DNA from 2 places in the Polaribacter sp. NJDZ03 genome. Region 2 is predicted to be linked to the other one. Evidence: riboswitches for the same ligand, from Rfam matches in the RefSeq annotation. Region 2 holds a riboswitch; the other holds the start of a gene.
The links. Region 2 has a riboswitch for cobalamin ahead of KV700_RS03855 (TonB-dependent receptor). Riboswitches for the same ligand answer to the same signal wherever they lie in the genome.

Region 1: it holds a riboswitch for cobalamin, as region 2 does, so the genes downstream of both, KV700_RS02140 (TonB-dependent siderophore receptor) here and KV700_RS03855 (TonB-dependent receptor) in region 2, are expected to answer to the same signal.

What each region holds. Positions count from the first base shown of each region.
Region 1 covers NZ_CP079195.1:510,333-518,336, reverse strand. The annotation lists gene KV700_RS02165 (ATP-dependent helicase) at 1-1,085, opposite strand, end outside; gene KV700_RS02160 (SatD family protein) at 1,325-1,939, shown strand; gene KV700_RS02155 (DUF3307 domain-containing protein) at 1,941-2,660, shown strand; gene KV700_RS02150 (hypothetical protein) at 2,664-3,176, shown strand; gene KV700_RS02145 (YncE family protein) at 3,252-4,337, opposite strand; gene KV700_RS02140 (TonB-dependent siderophore receptor) at 4,343-6,214, opposite strand; cobalamin riboswitch at 6,244-6,463, opposite strand; gene KV700_RS02135 (bifunctional adenosylcobinamide kinase/adenosylcobinamide-phosphate guanylyltransferase) at 6,736-7,239, shown strand; gene cobT (nicotinate-nucleotide--dimethylbenzimidazole phosphoribosyltransferase) at 7,243-8,004, shown strand, end outside.
Region 2 covers NZ_CP079195.1:899,954-907,957, reverse strand. The annotation lists gene KV700_RS03855 (TonB-dependent receptor) at 1-2,139, opposite strand, end outside; cobalamin riboswitch at 2,221-2,411, opposite strand; gene KV700_RS03850 (AAA family ATPase) at 2,450-2,986, opposite strand; gene cbiB (adenosylcobinamide-phosphate synthase CbiB) at 2,988-3,920, opposite strand; gene KV700_RS03840 (histidinol-phosphate transaminase) at 3,911-4,918, opposite strand; gene KV700_RS03835 (cobyric acid synthase) at 4,912-6,375, opposite strand; gene KV700_RS03830 (YchJ family protein) at 6,608-6,973, opposite strand; gene KV700_RS03825 (DUF4132 domain-containing protein) at 7,364-8,004, shown strand, end outside.

The DNA.
Region 1 (8,004 bases), 390 kb from region 2:
GTTCTATATAAAACACAAAAATCATCTGGAGTTAATTGATGATTCATTTGGTTTTCCCAAATGGATTGAGCTACAAAACGCCCTTCTTCCCCATCGGAAATGGTACGCATTACATTTATAGCGTCTCCAGGATCATTTGAGGTCCAAACTTCTTTATCTAATTTTGTTTTATTTTTTTCGATTACAGAATTTGCAGCGTTTACAATATTACTTGTAGAACGGTAATTTTGCTCAAGTTTAAAGGTTTTTACATCCGGATAATCTTTCTGGAAATTTAAGATATTCTGAATATTTGCTCCCCTAAAACTATAGATACTCTGAGAATCGTCTCCAACCACACAAATATTACCAAATTTGTCTGCCAAAGCTCTTACAATAATATATTGAGAGTGATTTGTATCTTGATACTCATCTACCATTATATATCTAAAACGGTCTTGGTATTTAGCTAATACTTCTGGAAAACGCGCTAATAACTCATTGGTTCTTAACAACAAGTCATCAAAATCCATTGCCCCAGCTTTAAAACATCTATCTACATAGGTTCTATAAATATTACCAACTTCTGGCCTACTTGCATGTAAGTCTGCTTCTTGTAAATCTGCATTATTAAAATACGCTTTAACCGTAATTAAACTGTTTTTAAAGGAAGAAATTCTACCTAAAATCTGTTTTGGCTTGTATTGTTCTCTATTTAAATTCTTTTCTTTAATAATTGCTGATATTAAACGAACAGAATCTTGAGAATCGTAAATTGTAAAATTGGTTGGAAAACCTAATTTGTCTGCCTCGGTACGTAAAATTCTAGCAAAAACGGAGTGAAAAGTTCCCATCCACAGATTTCTAGACTCACTGTTACCTACAACTCCGGCAATTCTTGCCTTCATTTCTTTGGCTGCTTTATTGGTAAATGTAAGTGATAAAATGTTGAAAGAATCTACACCTTGCTTCATTAAATGGGCAATTCTGTAGGTTAATACACGTGTTTTACCAGAACCTGCACCCGCAATAATAATCATGGGTCCATCTTTTTGTAAGACAGCTTGTTTCTGTGCTTCGTTTAAAGAATCTAAATATGTGCTCAATAGTTTATTTTGAAAGAATTTGAAAGCGTGAAATTAACCAAACTATTCGTTTCTATAAAAGAAGATGAATACTATTTATTCACAATTTATACATAACAAATCATAACGATATCTGCCCTAGAACAGATAAACACAATTATCTGCCTATAGACAGATAATTGTGTTTATCTGCTTACAGGCAGATAATATTGACTTTTAGTTAAATAAATGATATATTAGCTAAAAATTAAGATTCACAAATGACTAGTATTTTAACAGGCGACATCATCAATTCTAGAAAGAAGGATGACAATTTTTGGTTAGAAACTCTAAAAGAAGCGTTGAATACTTTTGGTGATTCTCCAAAATATTGGCAGATTTACAGAGGAGATAGCTTTCAATTAGAAATAGAAAACTCTGAAAAGGCATTTTACGCAGCTCTAAAGTTGAAATCTCATTTAAAATCTACAGTAGATATAGATGTTAGAATTGGCATTGGAATTGGAGAAAAAGAATTTAATGCTCCAGAGGTTACAGCCTCTAACGGAGAAGCTTTTGTAAATTCTGGCTATGCATTTGACACTTACTTAAAGAAGCAAACTATTGCGATTAAAACACCTTGGCAAGAAATTGATGAAGAATTAAATATTGCTTTTGACTTAGCTTTATTAACCATGGATTCTTGGACGCAAAATTCTGCCGAAGTTTTTAAACTCTCTTTAGAGTCTGTAAATAGTACTCAAAAAGAAATTGCTGCAGTTTTAGGAATTACCCAAGGAAGAGTAAGCGAAAGGCAAAAAAGAGCAGGATTTGAATCTGTAATGAAACTAGAAAAGCGTTTTAGAAAAATTATCAATCAAAAAATACATTTATAAAATGCTCTTATTTTTAAAACTTTTGTTAACTCATATTTTAGGTGATTTTGTTTTTCAGCCAGAAAAATGGGTAAAAGACAAAGAAGAAAAGAAAGTAAAGTCGATAAAATTATACTTCCATATAGGAATTCATGCTATTTTATTATTACTAGTCCTTCAACTTAAATTACAAGAATATTGGCTCGCTTTTCTGTTAGTTATAATATCTCATTATGGTATAGATCTTTTAAAACTCTATCTCCAAAAAAAGAAAACAAAACGAATTTGGTTTTTTATAGATCAAGTTTTGCATCTTAGTGTATTAGTGTTTGCAACTTCTTTTTATGTTGATTTTTCTTTATCAACTGAAAACTTAATAACAGATCAAATCTTATTATTAATTATCTTTTTACTGTTGGTTATTTTTGTTTCCGCAATTATCATTAAAATAATAATTACACAATGGAATCCTGAAAGTAAAAAAGAAAATGATGATTCTCTCGAAAAAGCAGGTCGTTATATTGGTATTCTAGAACGTTTATTTGTATTTACGTTTGTAATTACCAATCATTGGGAAGCAATCGGCTTTCTACTAGCAGCAAAATCTGTTTTTAGATTTGGAGATTTAACATCATCTAAAGACAGAAAATTAACGGAATATATTTTAATTGGTACTTTATTAAGTTTTGGTATTGCTATCTTTTTAGGAGTATTATATTTGTACACTTTAAAATTCATCTAATTTATGGAAGATAAACTAATAGAAAGCATTGCATATATTCTACCCGCTACTGTTACCGGTTTCGTTGCTTATTATATATTTAATAGATTGATAATAAAGCTAAATTCTGATGAAAAAACAGCGTTATTATCTCAAAGAAAAAAAGAAGCTTTACCTATAAAACTACAAGCTTACGAAAGAATGTTGTTGTTTTGTGAGCGTATTAATCCTGTTAAAATGTTGGTGAGAATTAAACCAATTACAGAGGATACGCAAGATTATTTACAATTGTTGATTGCAAATATAGACCAAGAGTTTGAACATAATTTAGTGCAGCAAATGTATATTACAGACGATACTTGGACAGCAGTTGTGGCTACAAAAAACACGATTATTAATAAATTAAGACAAGTTGCAGAAACGGCAGAAACAGCCAATGAACTGCGGGAAAAGGTGATTATCGATTACTCTAAAACCTTACCACCAACGGATACTGCTATTGGTTTTATTAAAAATGAAGTAAAAAAGTTATTGTAATCAAAAAACTCCATTTGTTTAATTTCTTAAACAAATGGAGCTCTTCTTCTTCCCTTTTTCTAATGCTATTCTTTCTTAATTAAAGTATATTTTTGAAGCACCTAAACCTACTGGTGCAGTGTAAATTTCTTCTTTAGTAGATAAATCTGTAACGATTAATTTACTTAAAGCTGTAAAGCTATAACTTGTGGTAAACAACTTATTATCTTTAACCGCCATACCATAAATACTACCTGTATTTATACCAGATGTTGCTAAAGCAGTAGCAGACTCATCAATAGAATATAAAGTGCTATCAGCACCTTTATAATAGTATATAGTACCGTTTTCATAAGACATTAAAGATGCTTTTTCCTGATCAGCGAACTCTATTTGATTTGTAACAGTTTTTGTTGATGTGTTGATGAAAGAAATTGAAGAAGTAGTTCTACCTATAACAGACCAATCTGTTGTATCATAAATCGTATTTCCCTCACATAAAACAATTAAATTACCTGAATTATCTACAATAATTTCATCTGGATTATCATTTACTTCAATTTCAGTAACTGTATTTCCTGCTGATAAATCTACCACAGAAACAATATTATTAGAAGAATACGCTCCTTGATGAGTTATATATAACTTATTGTTACTAGCTACTATTTGTTCTACACCATAACTTAAAGAAATCGTTGAAGCTTCTAAGGTATTTGTAGACAAGTCAATAACAGCTAAATAATCATCATTTGTAGTATAATTAGTTGCCCCCCAATTAGTAACATACCCTTTACCATTAGAAATTGCCATGTATCTAGGGTTTGCTAAACCTGTATTAATTTCTGTAATTTTCTTAAAAGTATATCTATCTGCAACAATAATTGTATTCACATCATTTAAAATAATATAAGCTTCTGTATCTGAAAAAGCTATAGATTGTATTAGGCCACCTAATTGAGCATTATTTACTCCTGTGTATATAAAATTTGTTGCCAATCTATTTAAATTCTCATTTACATAAGAAATAGAACCATCTTTACTTTTGAAACTACCTTCTGCACTAACAATAATTCCGTCTTTATAATTACCTGTTATTTCTGGGAATTCTTCATCATTATTTGAACATGATGTAAAAACTAAACTAAGTACGAATAGTTTAAAAATTGATTTTGTAATCTTCATTTGTATTAAAATTTATAGTTTAAATTAATGTTATAATTTCTTCCTGGCATAGGACGTAAATTTGAAAAATAATACACATTATTAAATATATTATTAACTTTAAAACCTATTTTTATTGTATTTTTTTGATTTTCAAACACCTTAAAATCACTACCAAAATTAGAGACATTTAAAGAATTTAAGGAGTAAAAATCGATGTTAATTTCATTTGTATAAACTTTACTTTGATATAAATGCTGAATAAAAAAAGAGATTTTTTTATACTCATAATCTAAGTTGAAATTTAACAGATGTATAGGCGCATAAGGCAGAAAGGTATCCGTTTCTTTATTTTTTGCTAACGTAAATGTATAATTGGTAGAAAAATTAAAAGAATGCTTATTAATTTTTTTTGATAATTTTATAGCCGTTTCAACTCCACTATGTGTAACATCGCCTACATTTCTGGGTCTCCATAAATTAGACGCTGCGGTTGGCAACCATAAAATCTTATTTTTTAAATGAATATAGAAAAGTGAAGAAGTAATTTCTATATTCTTTTTCTTAAAAGTAGCACCCAATTCTCCCTGAACAGACTCTTCTGGTATTAAATCTAAATTACCAACCACTGGCCAATACAATTCATTAAAAGTTGGTATTCTATAATTAGTAGATAGATTTGCTTTTAACAATAAATTATCTGTAATTTCTTGTTCTGCAGCAAGAGAAACTAATAAAGGAACTTTAAAATCTGAATTAGATTCTTTTCTAAAGTTAATTGCTGTTGTTAATTTATCCGTAGGCTTGTAGGTGACTTTTGCCAAGGCTGCAAAAAATGTTCTACTTTTTGATAAAATATCATTTGTTGTTCCTATGTTTTCATCATAAATAAAAGACGTTTCCATTTTTAAATAATTAGAAAAGCGATACTTTAAATTATAGTTAATATTATAGTTTTTTGATTTTCCAAAAACAAAATCTGTAGCATTTTTGTCATCATAATACCTATATTCTTGTGTTAAATAAGCTACGTTTACAGTTTGTGTAAAATTAGAAAAAGTATATTTCCATTTTAGTAAATTTCTTTGATTAAAGTCTTCATTTCTTTCGCTACCAGCAGCAGGATTTGGTAATCCATCAGAAAACAAACGATCACCATAATAACCAGTCGTATAAAAGTAAAGCTTGTTTTTGTCTGTAATTTTATATCCTAAACTAAAGTTTACCCCATAATTTTTATAAACTCCATTTTCATTTTTCAATAAACTACCGTCGTTATTTTTATAACGAGTATCTATAAACGTATAATCGTTATCAGAATAATTTAAAGTTGCTGCAAACTTAACAGCCCATTTCCCTGTTCCAACATTTGCTTTAAAGAAATTAGATGTGGTATTAAAACTACCGTGAGAAGAAAATAAATTAAAATCTTTATGTTTTTTAAACGATAAATTGTCATTTAAATGTACCGTACCACCAATAGCACCAGAACCATAATCTACACTTCCTCCTCCACTATTAACAACAATTTCATCTGAAATACTTGCAGACAAAGAGTTAAAATCTGTTTGTCCGCTACCCATTGCATTAATAGAAATTCCGTTCCATAAAACGGCCGTATTAGAAGCTGAAGTTCCTCTAAAACGAGCTGTACTAATACCTCCATTACCATAATCTCTAAAAGAAATGGGACTATTGTATCTTAATAAATTAGTGAAGTTTATAGGATTTTTAATAATTTGAATAGTTCCTATTTCTATTTTTTTTTGTCCAATTACTTTATTTTCTTGTTCAGCAACCACAATTATTTCCTTCAAAACAGTTCTTATAGAATCATTTTGAGCTAAAACAGCCTGTGTAATAATAAAAAAGAATGTAAAAAATAAGTGTTTTTTCATAATCTGTTTAACCTTTATCCCGAAAGTTTTAATTTTTCAAAAATCTAGGCAGGTCTCCTGGCTTGTTTTTATGTTACTATACCTTCCCAACATACTTCTGCCAGTGGTAAAAGAGTTAATAACATCCTTAAATAAGGTACTGAAATAAATTCAGCATAAACTTACAGTTGCGGGAACAGCTTCGGTATTTAACCAAATTCCCTTTTAATTTGTTCTCAAAAAAACAAAACCTAAATTCTTCACAAATGTAGATTATTTCTAATTACTAGAATCTAATAATTAATAAATTTTTAGCTTAATTCATTCCAAAATTCTAAGTATTCTCAGAAAATCATTTTAAGAAAATATTCTATTTATATAACGTCCACATTTCTTAAATCTTTATAAAATAACTACTTTAAAAATTCTCGATAACTTTAGGTATAAATCATAAAAGAAAAGCAATTTAAATACTATTTAAGATATTCTTTCCTTTTTAACAAAATGTTTCTAACCTTTGTATTTATATTTTATACAACTTTATGATTCATTATATTTCTGGCGGAGAACGATCTGGTAAAAGTAGTTACGCCAAAAAAATAGCTGAAGAAATTTCTAAAAACCCCTTTTATTTGGCAACTTCTAGAATTTGGGATGAAGATTTTAAAACAAGAGTAGAAAGACACATTTCTGATAGAGACAAACGTTGGACAACCATTGAGGAAGAAAAAAATATTAGTGCTGTTATTGTTGATAAATCTACTGTAGTGGTAGACTGCGTAACATTATGGTTAACAAATTTTTATGTTGACACTAAATATGATGTAGAAGAATCTTTAAAATTAGCCAAAAAAGAAATAGAAAAACTAGTAGAAATTGATGCTACTATTATCATTATTTCTAATGAAATTGGTATGGGATTACATGCAACTACAGAATCTGGAAGAAAATTTACAGAACTACAAGGCTGGATGAATCAATTTATTGCAAAAAAAGCAGATAAAGCAACTTTTATGGTTTCTGGATTGCCCTTAAAATTAAAATAAAACATGATTTCAAAAATTACACCTCTTTCTAAAGAAATAATAAATGCTCTTCAAAAAAAGATAGATTTTAAAACAAAACCTATCGGAGCTTTAGGTATGTTAGAAGATATTGCTATTAAAATTGGTAGCATACAAAACACATTAACACCTAAAATTACAACACCAACAATTGTTGTTTTTGCTGCAGATCACGGAATTACAAAAACAAAAAAGGTAAGTCCATATCCGCAAGAAGTAACGCAACAAATGGTGCTAAATTTCTTAAACGGAGGTGCTGCAATTAATGTTTTTTGCAAACAAAACAACATCAATTTAAAAATTGTTGATGCTGGTGTAAATGCAGATTTCACTCCAAATAATCAATTAATATCTGCTAAAATAGCAAAAGGAACCAAAGATTTTTCTACTGAAAAAGCGATGACAATTACAGAATGTAATACTGCGCTAGAAAAAGGAAAAGAAATTGTAAACACTCTATTTAAAGAGAACTGTAATACCATTGGTTTTGGTGAAATGGGGATTGGAAACACTTCTTCCGCAGCACTTTTAATGAGTTATTTTACAGCCGTTAACATTGAGAATTGTGTGGGAAAAGGAACAGGTTTAAATGATGAAGGTCTTCTACAAAAAAAGATTGTTTTAAGACAAGTATACGATAAACATTCATTAACAATACATTCACCAATAGATGCACTTACTGCTTTTGGTGGCTTCGAAATTGTAATGATTACGGGTGCCATTTTAGAAGCAGCGGCTTTAAAAATG
Region 2 (8,004 bases):
TCTCCAACTAGTGTCAAATAAGTTTTCAATAGAAATTCCTATTGTATATTTAGAAGTTGTATAATTAACAACAGCATCTGCAATAAAATAATCTTGTGCTATTATAGATGCGTCTTCGGTTAAAGGACGTTCTCCTAAATAACGATAACGTAGCGATGCTTTAATTCCGTTTTGTAAACGTAAAGTAGCACCACCAGTAGTGGTAAAACGAGGCGCACTCGGAATTTTATTATCCCCTTTAGGGGCATCTAATAAAGTACCGTAACTATAATTTAAATCTGTATCTATCCAAAAGTAGGGCAGAGGTTGGTATCTAAAAGAAGCCTCACTACCTAAACGTTTAGATCTTCCTTTGTTTTCGAACTCGAAACCATCAGACACAAATACAAATTCGGCATCACTTTGTAAATAATATGAAGTTAAATTACCTATAAAATTATCACCTATTTTAAATTCAGTCCCTAAGTCATACCCAGTTGCTTTTGGCAAAGGATTTATACTCTTGTTTTTTACTGCGGCATTTGCATAGTTAGAATGAAAACCAGTGCTTGCTTTTGCATAAAATTGAAGATCTTCTGTAGCGTCGTAAAACAGACTTAGTTTAGGGCTTAGTTTAAAAGCGGTTGTACTTCCTTGTTGCGGAGTTGGTATAATTTCTGTTACATTAAAGTCGAAATAATCTGCTCTTAACCCCGCTAAAACCGTTAATTTATTAGTAATTTGTATTCTTTCTTTAATAAATGCAGCGTAATTGGTTTCTTTAATTTTAAACCTATTTACATTTTCTAATAATTCTCTGCCAATAGTATGATTTAAACCAATGTAATTGTGATTATGTTTTGCAGACCAACCAAAGGTTGTGGTACTATTAGGTATTTCTAAAATGTTGTTTATGGCTATATTTCCTTTATAAGCAAAGACATCTCTGTTTTCTTGTTGATGAATCATATCTCCATGAACAGGATCGTTTTGAAAGAATGAAAAATTAGAAAACAAATTGTAGGTATTAGATACATAATACAACTGATTAATAAGCGTTGTATTGTTAGATAATGTAGAATTTAACTGTGCATTTACGTGTATTCTTTTAGTATCGCCACCTTCTTTATCATCAATAGCACCATATTTAGTTATAAGCCCGCTTTTTACAGCACGTAAAGGAATTTGTCCAGAAGCATTCCAATCACTATGAAAAGTAGAAAGAGAGGTTTTTAATTGATGTTTATCCGATAGGGAAATACTATATTTAGTAAAAGTATTTAAACGCCTAAGTTTTTGATTACTTTCAAAAAAACTGTTATTGTAAGTCCCTTCAATTGCTATATAAGCACTTTCATCATTTTTAGTTAAAAAATTCTTTTGATCTATAAGAGAAACCATTGCCAGAGCTCTTGTAAAATCATATTGACCATATTCTAGTTTTACAAAATTGCGATGTAGTTTGTCTTTGGTTGTAAATTTTGCAGCACCAGAAACAGCAAAGTTACCTAAAGAAGTTTCATGTGGTCCTTTGTAGTAATCTGCATTCTGAACCGTTTCTGGAATTAAAAAATGTAAATCGGCATACCCTTGTCCGTGTGCATGCGAACTTAAATTAATTCCAATATCATCTACCAAAACAGCAAAGTCAGTTCCATGATCATTATCAAAACCTCTAAGAAAAATTTGTTCTGCTTTTCCGCCACCTGCATGTTGGGCTATAAATAAACCAGGAACCGTTTTTAGAAAATCTTGCGAACTACTAATAGGTATTAATTGCAATGATATTTTAGAAACCTTATGAACACCTAGTTTTTTTTCGTCTTTAGAACTGATAATAATTTCAGAAAGTTCTGTAGTTTCTCTATCTAAAACAATAGCTAAATTGTTGGTTCCTTTTTTTAAGGTAATTGTCTTTTCTATATAGCCTTCTAACAAAAATGTTAGATTTATAGGTGCTTTTACAGCCGTAATAGAAAAGTTTCCTCTTTCATCAGTTGTTGTTAATACTGTTTTTCCGCTTGTTAAAATACGAACTTGAGAGATTGCTAACTGTGTTTCTGCATCAGTTATTTTACCTTTAATGGCCTTTTTTTGTGAGAATATGGGCAATGAAAAACACATAGCCCATACGCTGCATAAAATCAATTTTTTGTACATTTAAAAATGATGTTAAGCAGGTAAGGAAAGAAAATATGAAATAAACATAATTTTCTAACTCTTTACCCGAGAGTTAATATTATAAATTATTATCATAGTGGCAGGTCTCCTGACTCAACTTTATATTCATTTACCTTCCCATAGTCTTACTACAGTGGTTTACTTAATGAGTACTTTATAAGTTTTACAGTTGCGGGAACAGTCTTGGATTTACACCAAATTCCCTTTTAATCTTTACGAAAACGTAAAAAACCATTTGATGCAGCGAAGGTAGTACTTTTTAAATGAGTTAACTAATAGTAAAAACGGATTAATTAACGATTTTTTTGATAAAATCTAAACGTTTAGAAATAGTTGTTTTAGGTAGACTTTTAATTGAAAACCCTAAATTAGTATAAGTTTCTACCAATAAATTATGTAGCTTTTTAGCATCTTCGAAAGATTGAAGACGTTGTGGATCTTCGGTATAAATTTCTTGCCAAGGCGGAAGCATAAAAACAGTAATGTGATAATGTTTTTTATAATTAAAATTTAAAAATTTAGAACAAATAGGATGTTTTTTTAATTTTAAATAAGCAATATTATCTGCTAAACCACGATCTACAAAAGTAATTTTATTGCTTTTTATATTTAATTCTGCTGTTATTTTTTGATAGACTAAATTGGTAAACCCAACAACATCTTGCCAAGGAGTCTTGTTTCCTTTTTGCTCTTGCTGAGAAGTAATTAATTTTCTAGAAACTTCTTCAAAGCAATTAAAGCCATCTGTACGAAGGCTATCTATCAAGGTCGTTTTTCCAGTACCAGGAGCACCTGTAATAATATATTTTTTTTGAAGCTTAGACATTTTAAAACAGTAATAAAATTGCAATACTTAAAAGACAAAATAAGATACTTACAGCATAATTAATTCGACTAGCAATTTTAATTTCTTCGTGTTTAATTATACGGTTGTTACTACCAATAAAAGGTTTTTTAAGTAATTTTCCGTGATAATAATTAGGCCCTCCAAACTGACAATCTAAAATATAAGCTAATGCAGCTTCTGGGTAACCAGCATTTGGACTACTATGTTTTTTACCTTCTTTAAAAACAAAAGAAATTCCGCTTAACTTAAATTGAACAAGTAACATTAATATAGCTGTAATTCTAGCCGGAATATAATTGGCTACATCATCTAATTTAGCAGCAAACTTACCAAAAGATATATAACGATCGTTTTTATAACCAATCATAGAATCTAAAGTATTTATCATTTTATAAGCCATTACCCCAGGAATCCCAAAAATTAAAAAGTAAAAAAGAGGTGCAATCACTCCGTCACTTAAGTTTTCTGACATGGTTTCTAACGTGGCAATTCTAATTTGTTGTTCGCTTAAATTATTAGTTTCTCTACCTACAATCCAAGATAAACGTTTTCGTCCGGCTTCTAAACCTTCATTTTTGAGCGTATTAAAAACGGCATATCCTTCTTTTATCAATGTTTTGTTGGCAAGACAATAAAACAACATTATTATTGAAAACAAAATAGAAAGAATAGGGAAGTTGTACGCATTTAATAAACGAATAGTTAGGTAAGGAAATACAAAAGAAATACCAACCAATAGAATAGTTAATAGCGCACCTTTAAGGACTTTAGAAGCGCCTTTGTTTAATTTTTTTTCACCAAAATAAATACTATTTCCGTAACCAACAATTAGGTGCGGTAATTTTTTAGGATCTCCAAAAATGGCATCTAAAGCAAAAGCAATTATTAAAATGTAAATTGAGTTTAAATCCATTTTTTTAAAGCTTCAATTAAGGTATTATTCGCTTTTTTGCTTTGTGTAGAAAGGCGAATGTATTCTCCTTCTAAACCATTAAAATTAGTAGCATCTCTAATAAGAATTTGATGCTCTGTACTTAAATATTCTTTAAGTTTTTTTGCTGATGTATGCAGTAATTCAACTAAAAAATAAGAAGTAGTACTATCGCAAACTTTTATGCCTTCTAATGCTGTAAGTTGCTTTTTAAATAAGGCCGTTTCTTCTAATAATTCTGTACTATTAAATTGAAGCGAATTGTAATTGTTAAAAATATATTCTCCTGCTTTTATAGCCAATAAATTAACACTCCAAGGCATCTTTAAAGCTAAGAGATTGGTAATATTTAAAGCATTTGAAACTACATAACCAAGACGTAAACCAGGAATTGTAAATGTTTTGGTTAAAGAGCGAACAACTATTAAATTGATGTGTTTTTCTGTTAATGAAACGATAGATTCAACACTGTTTGTAAACTCAATATATGCTTCATCAATAATAAAAGTAGTATTTGGTTTTTGTTGAAAAAGAAGTTCTAATTCGCTTTTAGAAAAAATAGCTCCCGTAGGATTGTTTGGGTTGCATATAAAAATTAAGTCGGCATTTGTTTTATGTATTTCTGTTCTAGAAATTAACTCGTATTTTAATTTAAATATTTTACAAGCATCTTCATATTCAGAAAAAGTTGGTGCAATAATTGCTGCCTTTTTATCAGAAAAAAACTGAGCGATAAGATAAAAAGCTTCGGTTGCTCCGTTGGTAAATAAAAACTGTTCGTTTTTAAGGTTGAACTTTTTAGCAGCAAGAATATTCAATTCGTTTGCAGCAGGAGAAGGATAACTTTGTATTAAAGGAACGTGCTTTGAAACTTCATTAAGTAGCATTTCTGGACACCCTTTATAATATACGTTTGAGCTAAAATTATGTTTAATTTCTCCATCAATTAAATGAAGATCATCTCCGTGGCCGTTTAACATTCTTGTGCACTATTTTTTAGAATTGCTTCCATATCTAAGTTTTCATCAATCCAATCTGCTAATTTATCAAATTGTTGGGCTTTAAACTCCTTGTAGTTTATGGCTGTTGCGTCAGGGAATTTTAAATGTAGTAATTCGGTAACAACGTTTTGATTATCAAAAATACCATGAAGGTAAGTCCCCCAACTTTTATTGCCATCAAAATAGCCTTCTTCTTTACCGTTTATAATATTTAAATGGTTGTTTTTTGGAACGGTAGTTTCTCCCATATGAATCTCATAACCAATACAAACCTCTTTAAAATCTTTAAATTGAAAATTACGTTGTACGGTTTGTTTTGTTTTGGAAAGAGTTGTATCAATTTGAAACAAACCTAAACCTTCTTCTGATTTTACATTACTTTCTACGGAAAAAGGATCTTTAACCGTTTTACCTAACATTTGATATCCACCACAAATTCCGATAACAGGAATGTGTTTGTATTGTTCTTTAATAATAGTATCTAAACCGTCTTTTTTTAAGGCGATTAAATCTTCAATCGTATTTTTTGTCCCCGGAATAATAATAATATCTGCTTTATTAATTTCCGAAGAATTTCTAGTAAAATAAAGGTTGATTAATGGTTCTTGTTCTAAAACCTGAAAATCTGTATAATTAGACATATAATGAAGTCTAACAACCGCTATATTAAGTTTGTTTTCTTTTGCAGTTGTTGCTCTTCTATTTAAAGCAACAGAATCTTCTTCTTCTATAATAATATCTGTTGCGTAGGGTAAAACCCCTAAAATAGGAATACCTGTTAGTTCTTCTAGTTTCTTTTTTCCATCAACAAATAAAGAAGGATCGCCTCTAAATTTATTAATGATAATTCCTTTTACTAATTTACGTTCCCAATCTTCTAGCAACTCTATAGTACCATATACGCTTCCAAAAACACCGCCTTTATCAATATCTGCCACTAAATATACACAAGCATTTGCTGCTGCTGCCATTCGCATGTTTACAATATCTCTATGCTTTAAATTGAGTTCGCTAATGCTGCCAGCACCTTCCATTACAATTGGGTTGTGTTTAGAAGCTAATTGTTTAAACGATTTTTTAGCTTCTTCAAAAAGGTGTTTTTTATCATCACCTAAAAAATATTCTTTAGCGGTTTGGTTTCCTATTGGTTTTCCGTGTAAAATAATCTGAGATTTATTTACCGAAGATGGTTTTAATAAAATAGGATTCATTTCTACTGTTGGCGGAATTCCGCATGCTTCTGCTTGTACAGCTTGGGCTCTTCCAATTTCTAAATTATCTGGTGTAGAAAAACTATTTAAAGACATATTTTGCGCTTTAAATGGTGCGGGGTTATATCCTTTTTGTTTCAACCATCTGCAAATTCCAGTTGTTATCCAGCTTTTACCAACATCAGAGCCTGTGCCAACTAACATGATAGGTTGTAATTTTTGCATTCTAATTTTGTTTATTGTAGAAAACAAAAATATATAAATAATATAGACTTCGTATAGGGTTACCGATAAAGTTATTGCTAGAATTTTTTAATAATGTTGTTGTCTAGAGACAATTATAAAAATAATGATATAATTAGTCGTTTTTTATATTTATTGTATGAAAGTATAATCTGTAATATTTCTTTTTTTAGAAGTAATTTAGATTGAGTAGTGGTGTCGTATTTTGTCTTTTTTATAAAGCATCTTTATAGACCCAATGATTATCTTCTTTTACAAAACTAGAATTTTCATGAATGACATTTAAAGAGTTGTTTTCGTAAAAAAAAGCTTTAAACTCAACCGTATTTTCTGTTGATTTTAAAACATCTAGTTTTATCCATTCTACGGACTTTGTCCAAATTAATGTTTCTTTTTTTTCAGAATTTGATGGTCTAGTTGCACTATGATGACTTTTTTGTAAATAATCAACATCAGCCATCACAAAAGCACTATACCTAGAACGCATTAAAATTTCTGGGGTAGTTACAGAATTAATATCTTGATGCGCTTTTTTACAACAATCAATATATAACTTAGATGGATTACAAGGACACTTCATTGTTTTACTTTTATAAATACAATATATAATAATCCTTTTACATATCGATTTTATATTCGTTTAAATAGTCTAAAAAAACCATCTATATAAAAATATGAAATGTAGATTATTAAATTCATTAAATCTTAATATAAAATTTTTTACTCTAGAATAATTTGAAGGCATTATATATTTGATGTCATAAAGTTTTTAAAGAACGCTATTTCTTTTTTAATTCTGTGATATTATAAATACACCTTCATCTAAAAAGTTAAAACTTTACAAAAAAATATCACTAAATACAGTGAGTAAAAAAAGTTGAAGTACTTTTATCTTGCCATTAATTATAATTCCTTTTTTTTGATAAGGTTTATAATCAGTATTTATAATTGATTTTAAGAATTAAGATATATGATTCCAGTAGAAGACGCTAAAAAATATATAGAAAAATATAAAAAACCAGAAATAGATCGGTTTGAATTTCGTGCATTTTCTGAACCTTATAGAGTTTTAGCTAAAATTTTAGGAGGCTTTGATAAAGGCGAAAGAAGAACCTATTATAATGTAAGTGATTTTGTTGCCGTTTTTGACGATGCAATTACGGTAAATCCATGGAGAACCGAAGAAGGAATGCGTTTAGCAATTCAGTTATATGGTATTGTTCAAACTCCGTATTTAGCCGATATGTGGGATTTTATGGATACGTTACCTTATCAAAGAGGATACGACAGAAAAGCTTTTAGGTCTGTAAAAACGCAAGATACATTACGTAATAAATTACAGTTTTTCACCCATTTTTTACGATTAAGTAGAAGTGGGTTTGGCGGCTTAACATTACAAGAACAGTTTCAATATAGCACGTATTTTCCAGGATCGAGTAGTTATTTCTTAGCAACCTTACTGCATAATGGAGAAGGAGTGTTTGATGAGTTATTAGACGATATTATTCAGGGAGAAGATGAAATTGGTGGAATTAGTATAGATATTATAAAAGCATTATTACTATCTGAAGACGAAAAGCATTGGGAAATGGTTGGTAAATTATTACTTGC